Regions from separate parts of the Nocardiopsis lambiniae genome, predicted to be linked through region 1. Evidence: riboswitches for the same ligand, from Rfam matches in the RefSeq annotation. Region 1 holds a riboswitch; each other region holds the start of a gene.
The links. Region 1 has a riboswitch for thiamine pyrophosphate ahead of thiO (glycine oxidase ThiO). Riboswitches for the same ligand answer to the same signal wherever they lie in the genome.
Positions count from the first base shown of each region.

Region 2: another riboswitch for thiamine pyrophosphate. It lies ahead of thiD (bifunctional hydroxymethylpyrimidine kinase/phosphomethylpyrimidine kinase); the one in region 1 lies ahead of thiO (glycine oxidase ThiO).
Region 3: another riboswitch for thiamine pyrophosphate. It lies ahead of RM479_RS05065 (ECF transporter S component); the one in region 1 lies ahead of thiO (glycine oxidase ThiO).

Region 1 covers NZ_JAVREP010000005.1:260,500-267,418, forward strand. The annotation lists gene pknB (Stk1 family PASTA domain-containing Ser/Thr kinase) at 1-733, opposite strand, end outside; gene RM479_RS10390 (thiazole synthase) at 1,218-1,988, opposite strand; gene thiS (sulfur carrier protein ThiS) at 1,991-2,206, opposite strand; gene thiO (glycine oxidase ThiO) at 2,212-3,474, opposite strand; TPP riboswitch at 3,443-3,553, opposite strand; gene RM479_RS10405 (Rv2175c family DNA-binding protein) at 3,669-4,028, shown strand; gene thiE (thiamine phosphate synthase) at 4,103-4,768, shown strand; gene RM479_RS10415 (zinc-binding dehydrogenase) at 4,829-5,824, opposite strand; gene RM479_RS10420 (SDR family oxidoreductase) at 5,965-6,858, opposite strand.
Region 2 covers NZ_JAVREP010000001.1:851,233-858,151, reverse strand. The annotation lists gene RM479_RS03760 (DUF6457 domain-containing protein) at 1-18, shown strand, start outside; gene RM479_RS03755 (alanine/glycine:cation symporter family protein) at 234-1,652, shown strand; gene thiD (bifunctional hydroxymethylpyrimidine kinase/phosphomethylpyrimidine kinase) at 1,725-2,528, opposite strand; TPP riboswitch at 2,519-2,629, opposite strand; gene RM479_RS03745 (DUF368 domain-containing protein) at 2,865-3,791, opposite strand; gene RM479_RS03740 (acyl-CoA synthetase) at 4,162-5,865, opposite strand; gene rocD (ornithine--oxo-acid transaminase) at 6,520-6,919, shown strand, end outside.
Region 3 covers NZ_JAVREP010000002.1:146,076-152,994, forward strand. The annotation lists gene RM479_RS05055 (energy-coupling factor transporter transmembrane component T family protein) at 1-754, opposite strand, end outside; gene RM479_RS05060 (ABC transporter ATP-binding protein) at 741-2,294, opposite strand; gene RM479_RS05065 (ECF transporter S component) at 2,298-2,909, opposite strand; TPP riboswitch at 3,012-3,117, opposite strand; gene RM479_RS05070 (transglycosylase domain-containing protein) at 3,377-5,497, opposite strand; gene RM479_RS05075 (alpha-1,4-glucan--maltose-1-phosphate maltosyltransferase) at 6,242-6,919, shown strand, end outside.

The DNA.
Region 1 (6,919 bases):
CGGGCAGGAAGTGGGAGGGACGCGGAACGTCCTCGTTGACGTGCTGGTAGGCGATCGCGATGGGCGTCTCGCCGGTGTGCGGCTGACTCCCGGTGAGCAACTCGTAGAACATGATCCCCGCCGCGTACACGTCGGTGCGCGCGTCGGCGGTGCCCCGCTCGATCTGCTCGGGCGCCAGGTAGGCCGCGGTGCCCATGAGGGTCCCGGTGCGGGTCAGACCCTGGGTGGACTGCTCCACGGCACGGGCCAGACCGAAGTCGGCGACCTTGATCCGGCCGTCCTCGGTGATGAGGACGTTCTCGGGCTTGATGTCGCGGTGCACCATGCCCGCCCGGTGGGCGGCGCCCAGGGCCGCCAGCACCGGGGCCATCACCTGGAGGGCGTCGCGCGCCGACAACCGGCCGCGCTCCTTGAGAAGGGCGCGCAGGGTGCGACCCGGCACGTACTCCATCGCCAGGAACACGTGCCCCCGGTCCTCGCCCTGGTCGAAGACCTGGACGACGTTGGGATGGGAGAGCTTGGCGACGGAGTGCGCCTCGTTGATGAAGCGCTGGACGAAGGTGGGGTCCTGGGCCAGCGAAGGGTGCATCACCTTCAACGCCAGCCGACGGTCCAGCCTCAGGTCGTGGGCGACGTAGACGGTCGCCATCCCGCCTCCGGCGATCCTGGACTCCACGAAATAGCGTTGGTCCAGAGTGGCGCCCACGAGCGGGTCGGAAGTCGTCATGTCCACGGCGGAGTAGTGTCCTTGCTGCGGGGAGCGCGGGCTTCGCGGTCGGTGGCGCGTACCCGACACCGGGTGTCGAACCGACACGATAGCGGAAGCCCGACCCGGGTCTGCCCCGCGGTTCGCGGCCGCGCCGCCCCTGGTCCACGGGGGGTGGGGGCGTGCGGTCCTGGGTCGTCCTCGGGCGCGCGACACCCCGATTCGGGGGACGCGCGACTCTTTCACGGTAGGCGATGGGGGCAACGCCGTGGCGCCGCCGCACCGGTGTCCTTGGTAACGCCCTCGGTCGACCGCTCTGACCTGCGCGAACGCCGGGATCATGGAAGTCCGCCCCGCTGGGCCGGTCCGCCGGCACGGGGGAGGGGCTCCTCCCCCGTGGCCGCGGGCGCACGATGAGCGCCCGCGGTTCCGTCTCCCCCACATGATGACGGAGGGGACGCGGCCCCCACGTGTTCGAGGTCTCGTTCCCGGCCCGGCGGGCCGCTCCGCGTCAGTCGACGGCGGGAGAGGAGGCCCGCGCGTGCCGGCGCACCGGGATGCGGCCGGCCCGTCGCGCGGCGCGGCCGGCGCGCACGGCGTCGCGCATCGCCCCGGCCATGAGCACCGGGTCCTCGGCCCGCGTGACCGCGCTGGCCAGCAGCACCGCGTCGCAGCCCAGCTCCATCGCCAGGGCCGCGTCGCTGGCGGTGCCGATGCCGGCGTCGACGATCACCGGGACCCCGGCCTGTTCGACGATCAGCTCCAGGTTGTGCGGATTGCGGATGCCCAACCCCGAACCGATCGGGGCGGCCAGGGGCATCACCGCGACGCACCCGATCTGCTCCAGACGGCGGGCCAGTACCGGGTCGTCGTTGGTGTAGGGCAGTACCACGAACCCCTCGTCCACCAGCCGTTCGGCCGCCTCCAACAACTCCACCGGGTCGGGCAGCAGCGTGTGCTCGTCCGCCACGACCTCCAACTTCACCCAGTCGGTGCCCAGCGCCTCCCTGCCCAGACGGGCGGTGCGCACCGCGTCGGTCGCGGTGAAGCACCCGGCGGTGTTGGGCAGCGGGCGGATCCCGTTGCGTTCCAGCACCTCCCACACCGAGCCGCGGGCGCCCGGGGCGACCCTGCGCATGGCCACGGTGGTCAGTTCGGTGCCGGAGGCGATCAGCGCCTCCTCCAGCACCTCCAGGGAGGGCGCCCCCCCGGTCCCGGTGATGAGCCGGGAACCGAAGGAGACCCCGGAGATGACCAGGGGGTCGTCGGTGTGCGCGGTCATGGTCAGCCCCCCTGTACCGCGGTGAGGACGTCGACGCGGTCGCCCGCGTCCAAGGGCGTGTCGGCCCAGGCGGCGCGGCGCACCACCTCGTCGTTGACGGCGACGGCGATGCCGCCGGGGATCGCGCCGCCGTCGGCGGCGGTCAGTTCGCGCACGATCTCCTCGACCGTGACGGTGCCGGCGGCCTCGCGGGGGGCGCCGTTGACGATCAGCTCCACTGCTCTCACTTCCAGGTCGTGGTCTCGCCGCCCGTGAGGCGGTCGGCGGTGAACCGGCGCGCGTACCCGGGCAGGGTCCCGGTGGTCAGGGCGTGGGCCATGACCTCGCCGGTGATCGGTGTCAGCAGCACCCCGTGCCGGAAGTGCCCGCCGGCCAGGTGCAGGCCGGGCACCCGGGTGGGTCCCAGCAGCGGTTCGTTGTCGGGGGACCCGGGGCGCAACCCCACGCAGGTCTCGGTGATCTCCAGTTCGGTCACCCCGGGGACGAGTTCACGGGCGTCCCGGAGCACCTGCCACAGGCCGCCCACCGTGGGCGCGGTGTCGTACCCCAGCTCCTCCTGGGTGGCGCCGATGACGATCTCGCCGTCGGCGCGCGGCACCAGGTAGACCGGGAAGCCCCGGACCAGGCCGCGCACGGTCCGCTCCACCAACGGGGGCTCCCCGGCGGGCACCCGGGCGCGCAGGAGCTGCCCCTTGACGGGGCGCAGCGGCGGCACCACGGGTTCGGGGAGTCGGATCCGGTCGCTCCAGCAGCCGGCGGCGAGGACCACCTGATCGGCGGGCAGCGTCCGGCCGTCGGCCGGTGTCACGCCCAACCGGGCGCCCCCCGGGCCGGGGCGTTCCACGGCGATCGCACGGGAGCGGATCTCGGTGACCCCGGCACGGTCGCCGGCCACGGCCAGGGCCCGTAGCAGCAGGCGCGGGTCCACCGAGTGGTCCTCGGGGGCGAGCACGCCGCCGCGTACCGAGGGGGCCAGCATCGGCTCCAGTCGGCGGCACTCACGGCCGGTGAGTCGTTCCGTGGTCACCCCGAGGCGTTTTTGCAGGTCGTGAAGGCGGTCCAGGACGGCCAGGTCGTCGCGGTCGAAGGCGACCAGCAGGGTGCCGGTGGCGTGGTGGCCCGTGGGGACGCCGCTCGCCTCCTCCAGTTCGGCGACGAAGGAGGGGTACAGGGCGGCCGACCGGACGCCGAACCCCATGAGGTGTTCCTCACCGAACACGGCCTCGGTGGCCGGGGTGAGCATGCCCGCCGCGACGGTGGAGGCGGCTCGGGCGCCGACCGGGTCGGTGACCGGGTCGGGTTCGATCAGGGTGACCCGGAGCCCGGCCTGGGCCGCCCGCCAGGCGGTGACCCGACCGACCAGACCGCCGCCGACGACGATCACACCGTGTCGGTCCTCCGAAGGTTCAGAGGTGGGATGAATCGTGTCGGGATGCGGTGGGTTCGAGGTGGGCACGGTGCTGCTCTCCACTCCCTTCGCCGGCATGACCCGGATCAGGTTCGTGCGGTCGGAGGCGGTCAGCCTCCCTCTCAGCCGGGTCCACCCGGCTCCCGCGGGACGTTCTACGGTTCGCCCCCATACTACGGGCCCGCCCGGAGGGCGTCCGAGACCGAGGGCGGCGACGTCCGGGCGGCGCGCGAACGTGTCCCGGGCCCGCGCGGATATGGCAGATTGGTGGGGTGACTTCAAGCGATTCCAACCTCGACACGCTGGTCGGCACCTGGCTGACCCTCAGGGAGGCGGCCTCGCCGCTGGGCGTGAGCCCGAACCACGTCAAGACGCTCATCCGGGAGAACCGCCTCATGGGCGTGGTCCGGGGCGGGCAGCTCTCGGTCCCCGCCGCCTTCATCGACGGCGGCGACATCGTCAAGGGACTGCCCGGCACCCTCGTCCTGCTCGGCGACGCGGGCTACTCCACCGAGGAGGCCCTGCGCTGGCTCTTCACCCCGGACGACACGCTGCCCGGCACCCCGATCCAGGCGATGCGCGAGAACCGGGGCACCGAGGTGCGCCGACGCGCCCAGGGCCTGGCCTTCTGACCGACCCCCGTGGCGGGCGCGCCGTGTCGCCCGCCCCCTTGGGGTAGCCGGGTCCAAGGCCTAGGCTGGTGACCGTGAGGACCAGCCACGGAACCAGCCTGCGCAAGCGCCTGGACGCATCCCTTCTGTACCTGTGCACCGACGCCCGTCGCGAACGCGGTGATCTCGCCGAGTTCGCCGAGGCCGCCCTGTCCGGGGGAGTGGACATCGTCCAGCTCCGGGACAAGGGCCTGGAGGCGCGCGAGGAGATCGCCGCCCTGGAGGTGCTTCGGGAGGCGTGTGAACGCCACGGCGCCCTGCTCTCGGTCAACGACCGCGCCGACATCGCCCGCGCCGTTCGCGCCGACGTGCTCCACCTGGGGCAGCGCGACCTGCCGGTGCCCATGGCCCGGGACATCATCGGGGCCGACCCGCTGATCGGACGCTCCAACAACGACATCGACGCCGCTCTGGCCTCCGCCGAGGAGCCGGGCAGCGACTACTTCTGCGTGGGCCCGGTCTGGGCCACGCCCACCAAGCCGGGCCGCCCGGCGGCGGGGACCGGACTGGTGGAGCGGGCGGCAGCCCTGGACACCGGCCGGCCCTGGTTCGCGATCGGCGGTATCGACCTCGACACCGTGGACCGGGTCCTGGACGCCGGGGCCCGCCGGATCGTCGTGGTGCGCGCCATCACCGAGGCCGAGGACCCACGGGCGGCTGCCGCCGCCCTGCGCGCCCGCCTCATCGCGCGCCAGGTCTGAGAACACCGGCGGCCCCGGTCACCCAAGCGCATTCGGCTTGGGGGACCGGGGTCCGCCGTGTCAGGGGGTCAGCAGCACCTTGCCCAGGACCCGGCGCTCCTCCAGGGCCCGGTGGGCCTCGTCGGCCTTCTCCAGGGGCAGGGTCAGGCCGATGTGCGGGACCAGTTCCCCGGACCGGGCCAGGTCCAGCGCCTCCGTCAGCGCGTCGGCCTCGCCCTCGGACTTGTTGATGTCGAACAGCCCGAACACCTGCACCTTGTGCTCACGGGCCCGGGCGGGCTCGATCTCCGAGAGCCGGCCGCCGGCCGACCCGTAGCTGATGAACCGCCCGCCCTCGGCCACCGTGGTGAAGGCGGCCTCGCCCAGCGACGCCCCCGCCCCGTCCAGGGCCGTGTCCACGCCGAGGCCGCCGGTCAGCTCCCGCACCCGGTCGGTCCAGCCGGGCAGGGAGTAGTCGACCGCTTCGTGCGCGCCCAGTCGCCGGGCCAGGTCGAGTTTGGCCGTGCCCCGGGCGGCGGCGATCACCCGCGCCCCGGCCCGGCGGGCCAGTTGCACCGACAGGCTGCCGGCGCCTCCGGTCGCCGCGGTCACCAGTACCGTCTGTCCGGTGCGGTACCCGGCGGTCCGCGCCAGCGACAGCGCGGTGGGTCCGTCGTACAGCAGGGCCAGCGCGTGCCGCGGGTCGACCCCCTCCGGGACCCGGACCAGCTCGTCGGCCCGGACCACCGCCCGCTCGGCGTACCCGCCTACGGGGAGTTTGGCGCCGGCCTCGTTCTGCTCCAGGGTGTCGGCCACCACCCGGCTCCCGACCCATGCGGGGTCCACGCCCGGTCCGACCCGGGTCACCGTTCCGGCGACCCCCGTGCCGGGGGTGTACGGCGGGGCCACGGGGAAGTAGTCGAGGCCCCAGCCCGAGCGGACCAGGACCTCCAGGTACATCACGTTGGCGGCCTCGACCGCGATCTCCGCGGTGCCGGGGCCGATCTCGGGGTCGGGGACCTCGCGGGTCACTAGCACCTCGGGTCCGCCGAACCGGTCCACTCGTATCGCGCGCATGTTCTTCCTTCCGGTGGTCGTCCGCCGCGTTCTCCGCGACACCGACCACTCTCCAACCTCAACTAATATTGAGGTCAAGACCCGGGAAGGAAGATCCCGGGCGCGTGAAGGAGGGCCCCGGGGGGAGGGGCCGCGGCGGTTCACACGGACACGTGCGACAGAGCGCTCGGGTGGCGGCGCAGGAAACCCTCGATCGAACGGGCGGGGTGACCGGTCACCTTCTGTACCGTGGCCGCCACCTCGTCCAGCTCCCCGGCGGCGATCGCCTCGTACGAGGAGACCCATCCCTCGATCTCCCACTCGGGCGCCCCCGTGGCCTTGCGGGACACCAGGGCCTCCTCCCGGGTCTCGGGCACGTACCTGATGGTCCGGCCCGTCAACGCGCTCAACCGTTCGACGGTCGCCCCCAGGGAGAGCGCCTCCGGGCCGGTCACGTCGTAGGTCGCGTTCTCCGCCGCCGCGGCCAGGGCCGGGTCGGTCAGCACCGCCGCCACCACGTCCGCGATGTCGTCCCGGGCCACCCACGCCACCCGGCCCTCACCGGCGGGGCCGCGCACCACACCGCCCTCGTCCACCCAGTGCGGCAGCAGGTCCAGGTACAGGGAGGGTCTCAGGAACGTGTACCTCACCCCCGTCGACCGGATGTGGGCCTCGGTGAAGAAGTGCGTCCGCGCGAAGGTGAACGTCGACGCCGGCCCCGCTTGCAGGAAGGACAGGTAGACGATCCGTGACACCCCCGCCGCGACCGCCGCGTCGACCGCGCTCAGGTGCGCGTCGATCCGGTCCTCCGACTCCGTCGCCGAGACCAGGAACAGCGTGTCCACCCCACGGCAGGCCCGTGCGAAGTTCGCGGTGTCCTCATAGGCCGCCATCGCGGCGGTGCTGCCCGGGTGATCGGGTGCCCGGTTGAGGTCCCGCACGATGAGCCGTTGCGCCCGGCCCAGCCGCGCGATGCGGGCGGCCACCCGCCCGCCCACCGCCCCGGTCGCCCCGGTCACCCCTATGGTGTGGTTTGTCATGTGATCGTCGCCCATGACACCCCATCCTGAACGACGAGGGCGTGCCGGGCACTCACCGGCACGCCCGTTTTTGCGG
Region 2 (6,919 bases), on a different contig from region 1:
GAGGAAGGTGACACGTGACACGCCGAGCGGCCGAAGAACGTACCGGTGTCCGCTCCGGTTCCCGAAGAGACCCTCATGTCGAAGTCATGTGATGCGTTCGTTACGCGTCGCTGCAATTCTTTGCCGATAACGCAAGGCGCTCACCAGTGCCGACACGTCAACGAGGCACCGGCCCCCGCACCGACACGGCGGTGACCTCGGCCCCATCCACTTGACCGACAGGGAGATCCCCCGTGGACCAGCTCCTTGAAATGGCCGGCCTCATCAGCGGCATCATCTGGGGACCCTTCGTCCTCATTCCGCTGCTGTTCGCCGTCGGCCTTTTCCTCACCATCCGCCTGAACCTGCTCCAGCTCCTCCGCCTGCCACACGCCCTGTGGCTCGCGCTGGTCCGGCGCAAGGAAGACGATTCCGTCCAAGGCGACATCTCCCATTACCAGGCCCTGAGCACCGCGCTCGCCGCCACCGTCGGTGTCGGCAACATCGCCGGTGCCGCGCTCGCCATCGGCATCGGCGGTCCGGGCGCGCTCTTCTGGATGTGGGTCGTCGGCTTCCTCGGCATGGCCACCAAGTACAGCGAGGCCCTGCTGGGCGTGAAGTTCCGCCGCACCGACGCCAAGGGCGAGCAGAGCGGCGGCCCGATGTACTACCTCAAGTACGGGATCGGCGGCGGCTTCGGCGCCACCCTCGGTGTGCTCTTCGCGGTCTTCGGCGCCATCGCCGCCTTCGGTATCGGCAACGGCAGCCAGGCCAACACCGTCGCCCAGCAGGTGAACAGCGTGACCGGTGTCGACACCTGGATCATCGGCCTGGTCCTGATGCTGCTGGCCGGAGCGGTCATCCTCGGGGGCATCAAGAGCATCGGCCGGGTCGCCTCCGCTCTCGTCCCGATCATGATCATCTGCTACGTGGGCATCTGCCTGGTGGTGCTCGCGGCCAACTGGGCGCAGATCCTGCCGGCGTTCCAGCTCGTGGTCACCGACGCCTTCACCGGCACCGCCGCGGCCGGCGGGTTCGCGGGCTCCACGATGCTGATCGCCATCCAGATGGGCTTCGCGCGCGGCATCTTCTCCAACGAGTCGGGTCTGGGCACCGGTGGCATCGCGGCCGCCGCCGCCAAGACCAGGCAGCCGGTGCGCCAGGCCATGGTCTCCATGACCCAGACCTTCATCGACACCATCATCGTGGTCACCATGACCTGCCTGGTCATCATCACCACCGGTGTCTGGCAGGGCGAGAACTCCGCGGACGGCTCGCTGCTGACCAGCCAGGCGATGACCGAGGGCCTGGGCGCCGTCAGCCCCGGGCTGGCCCCGGCGGGCGCGGTCATCGTGGCGGTCTCCGTCGCGGTGTTCGCCTTCACCACCCTGCTCGGCTGGTCCTACTACGGTGACCGGTGCGTCGAGTTCCTGGCGGGTCGCAAGCTCGTGCTGCCCTACCGGATCCTCTTCATCATCGTCATCTTCATCGGCTCGGTCGCCAGCCTGGACTCGGTGTGGCTGTTCAGCGACATCGCCAACGGTCTGATGGCGCTGCCCAACCTGGTGGGTCTGCTGGTGCTCTCCCCGCTCATCGTGTCGGAGACCAGGAAGTTCTTCGATCACCCGAACTGGCGTGATCCCGACGCGGTGATGGACGACGTCACGGGGTAGCGGCCCCGAGGGCGTGAGAGAACGAGAAGGGGGACCGGCCCGGCGCCGGTCCCCCTTTCCCGTGTCGGTGGGTCACCACCAGGCGTGGAAGTGGTGCACCGGGCCCTGGCCGTGGCCCGCGTCGATCTCGTCGGCGCGGCGCAGGGCCTCGGTGAGGTAGGACTTGGCGTCGGCCACGGCGGTGGCGGCGTCCGGCCGCTGCGGCAGCAGCGCGGCGATGGACGCGGACAGGGTGCAGCCGGTGCCGTGGGTGTTGCGGGTGGCCACCCGGGGCGCGGAGAACTCCCGGAGGTCGCCGTCCCGGGAGACCAGGACGTCCACGCTCTCCCCGCCGGTCAGGTGGCCTCCCTTGAGCAGGACCCGGCGCGGTCCCCTCTCCAGGAGCCGGCGGGCCTGGTCGCGCATGCCCGCCAGGTCGGTGGCCTCCGGCTCGTCCAAGAGATCGGCGGCCTCGGGCAGGTTCGGGGTGATGAGGTCGGCCCGGGGCAGCAGTTCGGTGCGCAGCGCCTCGATCGCCGAGGTCTCCAGCAGCCGGTCACCGCTCTTGGCGACCATCACCGGGTCCACCACGACGCCGCGCAGGCCGTGCCGGTCGATCGCCTCGGCGACGGCCTCGGTGACCTCGGCGGTACCGAGCATGCCGATCTTGACCGCGTGCACGGTCGCGTCGGAGAAGAGCGTGTCCATCTGCCGGACGACGAAGTCGGCCGGGACGGGGTGGACCCCGGTGACGCCGCGCGTGGACTGGGCGGTCAGCGCGGTGACCACGCTCATCCCGAAGGTCCCGTGGGCGGAGAAGGCCTTGAGGTCGGCCTGGATCCCGGCGCCCCCGCTGGGGTCGCTGCCGGCGATGGACACGATGTTGTACGCGCTCATGATGGCGTTCCTTCGCTAGTACGAACTAGGGCAGGTTCGACGGGTGTGCTCTCAGCCGGGACGCGACCGGTGGTCGCGTCCCGGCACCCCGCGCCTCGGGGCCCGTGGCCCCCGGGTGTGCGGTCGCCTTCGCGACGTTGTGGGGTGGCGGCGGGTCGCCGCCGGGACGTCACGCGGCCGGGGTGTTCCCGGTGCCGCGTCTTCGGTGTCCCGCCTCGCGCCACCGGTGGGGCGAGGCGGCCGGACCGGAGACGGAAGCCGTTCGGGGACGGGGTTCCATCCGTCCGGGCCGATGACGGCGCGGCCCCCGCTGCTCCCGCGGGCCCCGCCGGGGTCTCAGACGGAGACGGACCCGGGCCTGGCGTCGGCGGCCTCGCGGGCGAGCTTGTGCCGCTCCCAGACGATGGCGGCCGTCACCACGGCGAAGCCGAGCACCATGAGGGCGACGGTGACCGGGACGTCGGTCGGTGTCACGAAGGCGCGGTCCTCGTTCTGCCAGGGCCACAGCGCGCGCAGCGACCCGGCCATGAGACCCGTCAGGACGACCAGGGTCATGTGGTGGAAGTTCTCCAACAGGTACTGGAGCACCTTGACGAACAGGGACAGGCCGGTGAGGGCGCCCAGGGCGAAGACACCCAGGTAGACGAGGTCCACGTCGCGCACCGCGTTCATCGTGGGCTCGTACAGGCCCATCGTGAGCAGAAGGAAGGAACCGGACAGTCCCGGCAGGACCAGGGCGCAGATCGCGATCGCGGCGGCGAAGAAGACCACCACGGGGTGGGTGGGCAGGTTCGCCCCCGGCAGGCCGGTGATGAGGAAGGCCCCGGCGGCGAAGGCCAGCGCGATGAGGTAGTGCCAGGGGCGCCACGCGCTGCCCGAACCCGTGTAGGGGATCCACAGGCAGGCCAGCACCAGGCCGAAGAAGATCGCGTAGGCGTACTGCGGGTAGGCCTCCACGAGGGGGGCGAGGACGATCGCGGCGCCGACGAGGAAGACGGCCATGCCGATGAGGGCGGGGATCAGCACGCTCCAGTCGACCATCCGGAACTGCGCCCTGGCACGTTCAGGTCCCCGGCCGCGCGGGACGTCGGTGACGTAGCGCTTGATGCCGCTGACCAGGTGACCGGCCCCGCCGATCAGCTTGTCGTACAGTCCGACGATCAGGGCGACCGTACCGCCGCTGATGCCCGGGAGCGCCTCCGAAGCGCCGACCGCGCCTCCGCGCACCATGTTGAAGAGGTAAGAGCCTGCTGTTCTGGCCATCTGATCGTTGGGCGCGGCCCCGGTCCGGTGGGGGTGAGGGGCGCCGTTCTCCGTTCTGACATCGATACCGCCGGACCCCAGGGACGAGGGGTCCGGGAGAGGAGGGGGTTTCCGCCGCTCACTGACGTGTGATCCCGTGCCCCGTAGCGGGGTTGCGGTCCGTTCGCTCCCCGGGGAGGGGGCTCTGGAGGCGGCGATGCCAGTCTAGTGCCGTACGGGCACGTGGCTACGGCCTTCACGCGTCCGATGTCGATGTTCCGGCTCGTCATGAGCACATTGGTCTGATAACCGAAACGCGGATCCCCGCTGTGGCGCGCACGGATGTACGAGATCACGGGCGGGGGACACCGAGAAGGGGCCCTCGGCCCCGTCAGGCCCCGTCCCGGACCACCGACGACGCCCAACGGTAATCCTGCTTGCCGACGGCCGTGCGGCGCACCCGATCGACGAAGTGCACCGTCCTCGGCACCTTGAACCCCGCCAGGCGCACCCGGCAGAACACGAGCAGACCCGTCTCGTCGGGTTCCGCCCCCTCCGCCAGGGAGACCAGCGCGGTGACCCGCTGCCCCAGCCGTTCGTCCGGAGCGGGCACCACGATGGCGTCCTCGACGGAGGGGTGCGCCTTCAGCGCCGCCTCGACCTCTTCCGGATACACCTTCTCGCCCGCCGTGTTGATGACGACGCTGCCCCGGCCGAGCAGCACGATCGCCCCGTCCCGGGCCCGGGTGCCGAAGTCCCCGGACAGGGCCCAGCGACGTCCCAGATCATCGGTCGGGAACGTGCGCGCCGTGGCGATCGGATCGTTGTAGTAGCCCAACGGGATCCGTCCGGTGCGCGCGATCCGGCCGATCACGGTGGACCCCGGCGGCAGCGGACGCAACCGCTCGTCCAGCACGGCGATACTGCCGCCCATGGTGAAACTGCGACCGTCGGGAGACCCGGTCAACGGTTCCGCCAAGCCCTCCCCGTCACCGGTGGTCGCCGAACCGCACACCCCCGTCTCCGAGCCCCCGTAGGAGTCGGCCAGGGCGATGTCCTCGCGCCAGGCCCGCCACAGCCCGCGCACCGGCGGGGTGAGCGGGGTCCCGCCCGAACGCACCGCCGAGAGTTCCGGGCACAGGTCCGGCTCGGTGAGCAGGTGCCGCGCCAGCGGGCGGGCCATCGCGTCTCCCACCACCTGGAGCGTGTGCACGCCCTCCCGGTGCGCCAGGGAGACGACCCGCTCGGCCTGGAAACTGCGGTCGGTCGACAGCACCACCCGTTTGCCGCACAGCAGCATGCTCAACGCGTTCCACTGGCCGGCGGCGTGCATCAACGGACCCAGCACCAGCATGCGCTGCGGGAAGCACGACCGGGCCCGCTCCGCCACGTCCTTCGGGGAGCGGGCGCGCGGGGCGCCGGGGGAGCGGCGTTCGATCGCCGCTCGGAAGATGTCGGCCTGCCGCCACAGGACCCCCTTGGGGTAGCCGGTGGTGCCGCCCGTGTACAGCAGGTAGTGGTCGGTGCCCGAGGTCGGCGGCAGCGCCGTCCCGACCGGAGCGTCGGCCAGCGCGATCTCGTAGTCCACCGCGTCGGGGAACGCGGCGCGCACCGCCGCGCGATCGTCCGGATCCGCCCCGTCCGACAGCAGCACCGTGTGCCGCAGGCGCGGGAGGTCGGAACGCACCACGGCCACGGTCGCGGCCAGGGACTCCTCGGCCACCAGCGCCACCGTGTGCGAGTCGGCCAGGACGTGGCGCAGTTCGCCCGCCACATAGCGGTAGTTGACGTTGACGGGCACCGCGCCCGCGCGCAGCACCCCCAGGAAGGTCTCCACCCACTCGGCCCGGTTGAAGGACAGGATCGCCACGTGCTCGCCGCGGCCGATCCCCGCCGCCACCAGGTGCCGGGCCAACCGGTCCGCGCGTTCGCGCAACCCGGCGTAGGAGACGACCCGTGCTCCGGCGACCAGCGCGATCCGCTCCGGAACCGCCTCGGCGACCGCGTCGAACAGGAGGGACAGGGAGAGGGCGGTGTCCGGGTCGGCCGTCGCGGGGCGCGCGGCGGTCTCCGGTGCGGTGGACCCCAGGGGCACTGGACGCACGGTCTGCCTCCCTCGGCGGTGGGTACGGGCGCACCGTCCACGGCCCGGGGCTCGCGGCGGAACGCCGACGCCGACCGGATCCGGTCGGCGCGTCGGTGGCTTGTGAGCCGACCGTACCCGTCGGGGGGCCTCCCGATCGCCGGCGGGGCTGTGGACCGCGTCACCCGACCTCAGCGGCGGGGTCACAGTGTTCTCCGAGCCCTGATCCACGGCCTGTTCGGGGGGACGCCGCCCCCGGATTCCGGGCCTGATCGTGCGCTTGTGACACACCTCACCGTCGCCGGTCCCGTGGTCGGATACCGGCATCCCGGGCGTTTCCGTCCGAAAGGTCCGTGTCGGTCGACACGGCGGGAGCCGGGGGCCCGGCGTCGGGCCTCCTTCCGGCGGGCGCGGCGCAGCCGTGCGGGGGAAAGGACCGACCCTCGCGGGCCCGCGATGTGACGTGCCTCACTGCGACTGATCTGGTGAAAGATCTTCGGAGGGGCACCGCCGTTCGTCGACGCATCACGGATACCGCCGACACCCCCTTGTGGGCTCACCGGATCATCTGCTCAACTCTTGGGGACTCTCCGCCGGGGGCTCTACCGGGCCCCTTCGGTGGGTATCTAGTGTCTGACATCGGTCAATGGCGATCGGAGCGGTTGGATGAGCAACACCCAGAACCTGGGGCAGGAGAACACCGCCGGGAACCCCGGCGGAGCAACACTTCCCGAAGACGAGACCCCCGCGCTCTCCAGCGCGGACCACATCGCCCTGGCGCGGAAGCACTCCGCGCACAACTACGCGCCCCTGCCCGTCGTCATCGCCGAGGGCCGCGGGGCCTGGGTGACGGACGTGGAGGGCGAACGCTACCTGGACTGTCTGGCCGGGTACTCGGCCATGAACTTCGGCCACCACAACCCCGACCTGCTGGCCGCGGCCCACCGCCAGATCGACCGGGTGACACTCACCAGCCGCGCCTTCTACAACGATCGTTTCGGCCCCTGGGTCGACGCCCTCGCCGGGATGGTCGGCAAGGAGAAGGTCCTGCCGATGAACACCGGCG
Region 3 (6,919 bases), on a different contig from region 1:
CGGACAGGGCGTAGGCGGACACCAACAGCAGGAGCGCGCAGATCGGCAGCAGCGTGTCGGCGGTGCGCCAGCGGCTGTGCCGTGAGCGGCTGCGCGGGCCGGTGCCGAACGCGCGCGCGTCCATGGCGGTGGCCATGAGCGTGCCGGTGCGGATGGCCCGGACCAGGAGCGCGAACATCCGCCCGAAGAACAACGTCACCATCCGGACCGGGTTGCGGCCCGCCTCCAGTCCGCGGGCCCGGCGCGCCAGGGTGATGGTGCGCCACTGGTCGGCGAGCAGCGGGATGAGCCGCAGTGCGGCCAGCACGCCCATGGCGGGGCGTTCGGGCACCCGGAGTCGCTGGACGAGGCCGTCGGCCAGGTCGGTGGGATCGCTGCCGGCGGCGACGAGCAGACCGGGCAGGGCGATCGCCAGCAGGCGCACCGCCGCGCCCAGGGCGCCCTCCCAGCCCTCCACGCCGTAGAGGTGGTTGACCAGTCCGCTGGAAAGGCCCATGAGAAGGAAGGGGCCGCCCAGGACCAGCAGGGTGCGCCGGTCCAGTCCGCTGAACGGCACCAGCGCCAGTACGCCCAGCAGCACCACGCCACCGGTGACGGCGTCCACCGCCGGAACCAGGCCCAGGCCCAGGATCAGCGCGGCCACGAGCTTGGCCGCCGGGTTGAACCGGGTCAGCCAGTGGCGGGCGCCGCCGTCCTCGGGCGCCTCGAAGGTGAGCGCGTCCCCGACCGCCCCGTGGTGTTCACGATCGGCCACGGGTCCCCCTCTCCGCCGTCCCCGTGCGGGTGTCCTCCCGGGCCCGGCCCTCGGCGACCCGGATCCGTACGTCGGTCAGTCGACGCAGCAGGAGGTCGTCGTGGGTCGCCATGACGATGGCGCGGCCCTCGGTGCGCAGTTCGCCGAGCAGTTCCACCAGCTCGGTCCACGTGCGGGTGTCCTGGCCGAAGGTCGGTTCGTCCAGGAGCACCACGTCAGGGGCGTGCGAGGGCCCGGAACTCAACGCGGTCGCGACCGAAAGCCGTCGTTTCTCGCCCCCGGACAGCGTGTACGGGTGCACACCGGCGAGATCGGTCAGGCGCAGTCGTTCGAGCAGTTCGTCCACCCACGCCTCGGTCTCCGCCCTGTCCCTGCCCGCGCGCAGCGGGGCGAACCGCAGTTCGTCGCGGACCGTGCCGGTGACGAACTGGTCCTCGGCGTGCTGGAACACGGTGCCGACGTGCCGGGCCAGTCTCCGGGCCGGCCAGCGCGCCAACGGCCGCCGGTCGACCCGCGCCAGCGGACCGTGGGGCAGCACCGCGCCCCGGTACGGGCGGGACAATCCGGCCAACAGGGTGAGCAGGGTCGACTTGCCGGACCCGTTGGGCCCGGTCAGCGCGGTGGCGGTACCGGCCCGCACCGCGACGTCCACGTCCTCCAGCACCACGCGCCGGGGCGGGACCCGCACGCCCAGCCCGGGCGGGGTGCGGGCGGTCACACCGGCGGCCGTCAGCAGCGTCCCTCCGCCGGGGGCGGCCTCCAGGGAGGGGGCGGGACCGTGTCCGGGCACCCATACGCCGCGGGCGGCCAGCGCGGCGCCGTGCTCGGCGAACACGGCCTGCGGGGTGCCGTCGGCGATCACCCCGCCGCCGGCCGTCAGGACGACCACCCGGTCCACCAGGTCGACGACCTCGGCGACCCGGTGCTCGACCAGCACCATCGTCGCGGAGGTCCGTTCCAGCAGGCGGGCCAGCACCCCGCGCACCAGGTCGGCCCCGACCGGGTCGAGGTTGGCGGTGGGTTCGTCGAGCAGCAGCAGGCGCGGACGCATGGCCATCGCGCCGGCGATGACCAGGCGCTGTTTCTCCCCGCCCGACAGCGCGCCGGTGGGGTGGCGCGGGCCGTAGGGGAACCCGACGTCGTCGAGCGCCTCGCGCACCCGCACGTGGATCTCGTGCGGGGGCGTCCCCAGGTTCTCCGGACCGAAGGCGACGTCGTCCCCGGCACGGGCCATGACGATCTGCGACTCGGGGTCCTGGGCGACCAGCGCGACCCCGGCGCGACCCCGGCGGGCCTGCTCCCCGTCCACCAGGAGCAGGCCCTCCTGATCGCCCCCGATCGCGCCGTCGTCGCCGGTGAGCCCGGCGAGGGCGTGCAGCAGGGTCGACTTGCCGGTGCCGGAGGCGCCGAGCAGCAGCACCCGTTCGCCGGGGTCGATGGTGAGATCGACCCCGCGCAGGGTGTGCGTGTCCCGGCCCGCGTGCCGCCATCCCCATCCGGAGAGTTCGACGCGCGCGCCGGGGCGTCCGTCCTCCGCCACGGATCAGCCCTTGGCCGAGGCGAAGGGGGCCAGGGCGCCGGAGCGGGCCAGGGCGGTGGTGAGCAGGCGGGCGCCGACGCCGGCGATGACGGCCGCGCTGATCACGACGATGACCCCGTAGATCACCTGGTAGTGGAGCGGCCAGGTGACGTTGTAGGTGATGTTGTCCCGGATGGCCGGGGAGATCCCGGCGACGGCGGCGGCCAGGACCGCCACGCCCATGCCCCAGCGGCGGTAGCCGAAGGCGAGGAAGACCAACTCGGGCAGGATGCCCTGGAGGGTCCCGTCGAGGATGACCATGATCCCCCACTGGGTGCCCAGCACCGCCGACACCGAGGCGGCGGCGATCGAGGTGAGCAGGGCGGCTCCCGGCTTGCGGATGATGAGCCCGCCCAGGACGCCGGAGATCAGCCACATGCCGTAGACGACGGCCTGCCCGGGCGGGAAGGCGACGAACAGCGGCGCGGTGATCGACCAGATGATGTTCCAGAGCCAGAAGACGACGCCGATGGCGACGCCCAGGACGGCGGCGACGACGATGTCGACGGTGCGCCAACTGCGCGCCCGTGCCCTGATGTCGTCCCAGGTTCCACCCGAGGTGGTGTCGGTGCCCATTGATGTGTCCCTTCGTCGGTGTGACGAGGGGCGGATACGGCCAAGAGCGACACCGTCGAACGGCGCGTCGGAGTCCTCCTCCGCCGCGCGACGTGACCGTCGGTGGCGATTCCCACGACTTCCTTCGCCGGCATTACCCGGATCAGGTGTGTAAGGGTCTGCGGTCGGTCCGCACTCTCAGCGCTCACGCGCTCCCCTGTCGGTTCGCACCCATTATGCGCCATACGTCGCAGAACACCAGGACTCGGGTCCCGCTTGGTCCGGGCCCGCGGCCCCGCTTCGGGCCGGGTCGCGCGACACCGAGGGGGCCGACCGCCGCGTGGTGGTCGGCCCCCGGCCCGGGGAGGCCCGTACCGCTTCGGCCGTCCACCGTGCCCGCCCCGGTCCCGCAAGGCCCCCGACGGATGGCCTTCGGCCACGGGTCCCGGTCTTCGTCCCACCGGCGGGCCCGTGACCGACCTCGCGGGTCAGGCGCTGTCGTCCTCTTCTTCCTTCTTCTTGGGCGGGGTCGCCGATGGGTTCCCGAAGCGGGACGGCGACGGGGCGAAGGACTCCGCCGGCAGATCGGCCGCGGCCCGACGCATCGTGGCCTGCCAGATCGGCCCGGGCAGCGTGCCGCCGTAGACGATCCCGTAGTACCGGCCGCCGATCGACACCCCCTGGAGCGGGTTCTTCTCGCCGCCCCGGATGTCGCCGACCACCACGGCCGAGGCCAGGTTGGGCGTGTGCCCGGCGAACCAGGCGTAGGCCGCGTTGTCGGTGGTACCGGTCTTGCCGGCGGCCGGACGGTCGATGCCCAGGCCGTTGGCGGTACCGCCCTTGAAGGTCTGCTGGAGCAGATGGTTGACACCGTCGGCGACGTGTGTCGGCACCGCGTCCTCGTCGCAGTGCGAGCGCATGCGGATCTCACGGAAGTCGGCGTCGCCCTCGCGTCCCACGGTGACCGCGGCCACCGGGTAGGGCTCGCAGAAGGTCCCCCGGGACGCGAAGGTGGCGTAGGCGTTGGCCACGGTGAGCGGGGAGACCTCCTGGTCGCCCAGGGTGAAGGAACTCCACACGCCCAGCGGTTCCCCGTCCGCGCGGTGGATCCCCACCCGTTCGGCCATCTCCGCCGTCTCGCACAGGCCCACCCGCCGCTGGAGCTGGGCGAAGTAGGTGTTCACCGAGCCCTTGGTGGCGCTGATCATGTTGTGCGAGCCCTCGTCGCTCTCACCGGCGTTGCGGACCTCCCACTTGGACATCACACCGCCGTCGCAGTTGCTCAACCCGCTCACCGACACGTTCTTGGGCGAGGAGAAGCTGGTCTTGTACTTCAGCCCCTTGTCCAGGGCGGCGGCCAGCGTGAACGTCTTGAACGTCGACCCCGCCTGGTACCCGTGCGATCCGCCGTCGGCGTGGTCGACCGCCAGGTTGATGGAGGTGGTCCCGACCTCCTCCGGATCGAACCCGTACCGCATGTTCTGGGCCATGGCCCGCACCTTGCCGGTGCCGGGTTCCACGAGGACCTGCGCGGCGAACTTGGTGGTGTCCCCCGGCGGCACCCGCTCGTCGATGGCCTCCTGCGCGGCCTCCTGCATGGCGGAGTCCAGGGTGGTGCGCACGGTGATGCCGCCGCGTTCGAGCAGGCGCCGGCGCTCCTCGGGGTCCTCGGCGAACTCCTCGGACTCCTGGAGCCAGCGCATGACGTAGTCGCAGAAGAACGGCTGCTCGCTGTGGTAGCAGCTACCGCCGCGCGGCGTGGGGTCCAGCCCCAGGTCGGCGCCCTTGTACTCCGCGGCCTCGGCGGCGTCCAGGTGTCCGGTGGACTCCATCCGGTCGAGCACCAGGTCGCGTCGTTGCCGGGCGGCGTCGGGGTTGGTCAACGGGTCGTAGTAGGAGGGGGCGCGCACCAGGCCGACGATGGTCGCCGCCTGGCCGGGGTCGAGGTCCTGCGCGGCGATCGAGAAGTAGCGGCGGGCCGCGATCTCGATGCCGTGGGCGCCCGCGCCGAAGTAGGCGAGGTTGAGGTAGCCCTCCATGATCTCGTCCTTGGTGAGGCGGTCCTCCACCTCGATGGCGTAGCGCAGCTCGACGAGTTTGCGGCTGATGGTGCGTTCGCTGGCGCGCTCCAGCTCCTCCTCGCTGGCGGCCTGCTCGATGAGCAGGTTCTTGACGTACTGCTGGGTGATGGTCGATCCGCCCTGGGTGTCGCCCTGCGCGGTACGGGTGGCGGCGCGCAGGAGGCCCTTGAGGTCGAGCCCGGAGTGTTCGTGGAAACGGTCGTCCTCGATCGCCATCAGTGCGGCCGGCACCCACGGGCTGATCTCCGACAGGCGCACGACCTCGCGTTCGCGCTGGGCGACCTCGGCGATGGGCCGGTGGTCGACGTCGGTGATGAGCACCCGTTCGACCAGACGGGGGATCTCCAGGTCGGCCGGCATCGCCATGAACCCCGACGCCGCGTCCCTGGCGGTCAGTCCCAGTCCGCCCGCCCACGGCATGACCAACGCCGCGGACAGCACTCCCGCCAGCGCGCCCGCCCCCGTCAGGCCCAGGATCGTCCGGCCCCGCCCCTCCTGGGATCGGACCTTCCGGTTCGGCTCCGTCACGTCGCCCCCTACTGCCGAGTGCCGCCCCGCCCGTGAGACACGGGCAGGGCACTGCGCCGACCACCCTCGCAGGGACGGACCGCCTCGTTGGGCATCGGAACGGGCGTGTCACAGAAAAGCTTCATCAATATATAGCAAAGCCCTCAGATCGGTCATCGCTCACTACGGTTGCACGGATTGACGAAACGGACATTTCAATCCCTCGACATCAAGACGCCACGGGACCGGCAGAGCACGCCCGAGCGACGAAGCCGTGAATCCCGGACAAGAAGATCTCTGGAGATGATTCCGACACATGGGCATGTCCGCAATAAGGTCAGACCCCCACCCGGGGCATTTGGTCATCCCTACCCACCCGCCTGCGGCCTCCAACATGACCGATCAGTTTTCCGACTTTTCACCACAGAGAATGCCGTATCAACCAGAGAGACACCCGAATCTGGTGTTGCCTTATGACCGATTTGAGCAGTTTACCCAGGTGAAACCAGGCAAATACCAGCCAGAAGCCCTCCCGCCCAGTGTGATGAGGATCACATAAATTATCCGGCCATGGTACTCCGCCAAACCACACGAGAGGGCAGACGATAGAGAGCGGAGGGCACCGAAGCGGCAATCCGGACAGATCTCGATCCGGAAACTTCGTTAACTCCGTCTTGCCTTGGATTAACTCTGGGTTATTTCCGCCCGACGAGAACCAAGGCGTCTCCCTAAAACGCCCGAACCACGACAATTACGGTGTAGCCAGTGATCGGACGCCTGCCCATCCTCGACATCTCTCCGGACAACGACCTGGGCCCCGTGAAAGCCGTTCCCGGTGAACGCTTCACCGTCGGGGCGACGGTCATCCGCGAAGGACACGATTCCCTCGCAGCGGGTGTCGTCGTGTACAACCCGAAGGGCCGCCGGGAACGACTCGTTCGCATGAGCGAGCGCGCACCCGGGACCGACCGCCACGAAGCGGAGATCAGCCTCCCCGCGGAGGGGAAGTGGTCCTTCGCGATCGAGGCCTGGAGCGACCCCTTCGCCACCTGGCACCACATCGCGGAGGTCAAGCTCCCGCTCGACCAGGACACCGAACTCGTGCTGGAGGAAGGCGCCCGGCTGCTCTCCCGGGCCGCCCGCCGCGTTCCCCGCAGGCCCCTGCCGGCCCGCGCCGCGGCCGTCCTGCGCGACACCTCCCTGTCCCCGGCCGACCGTTACGCCGCGGCGATCACCCCCGAGGTGCTCGCCTTCATGCACGACGTACCGCTGCGCGAACTCGTCACCCGGTCACCGCGCACCCGCGTCGTCGTGCACCGCGAACGCGCCCTGTTCGGCTCCTGGTACGAGTTCTTCCCCCGCTCCGAGGGGGCCCAGGTGGACACCGCGCCCGGCCAGGAGGTCTCCGGGACCTTCACCACCGCGGCCAAGCGGCTGCCCGCC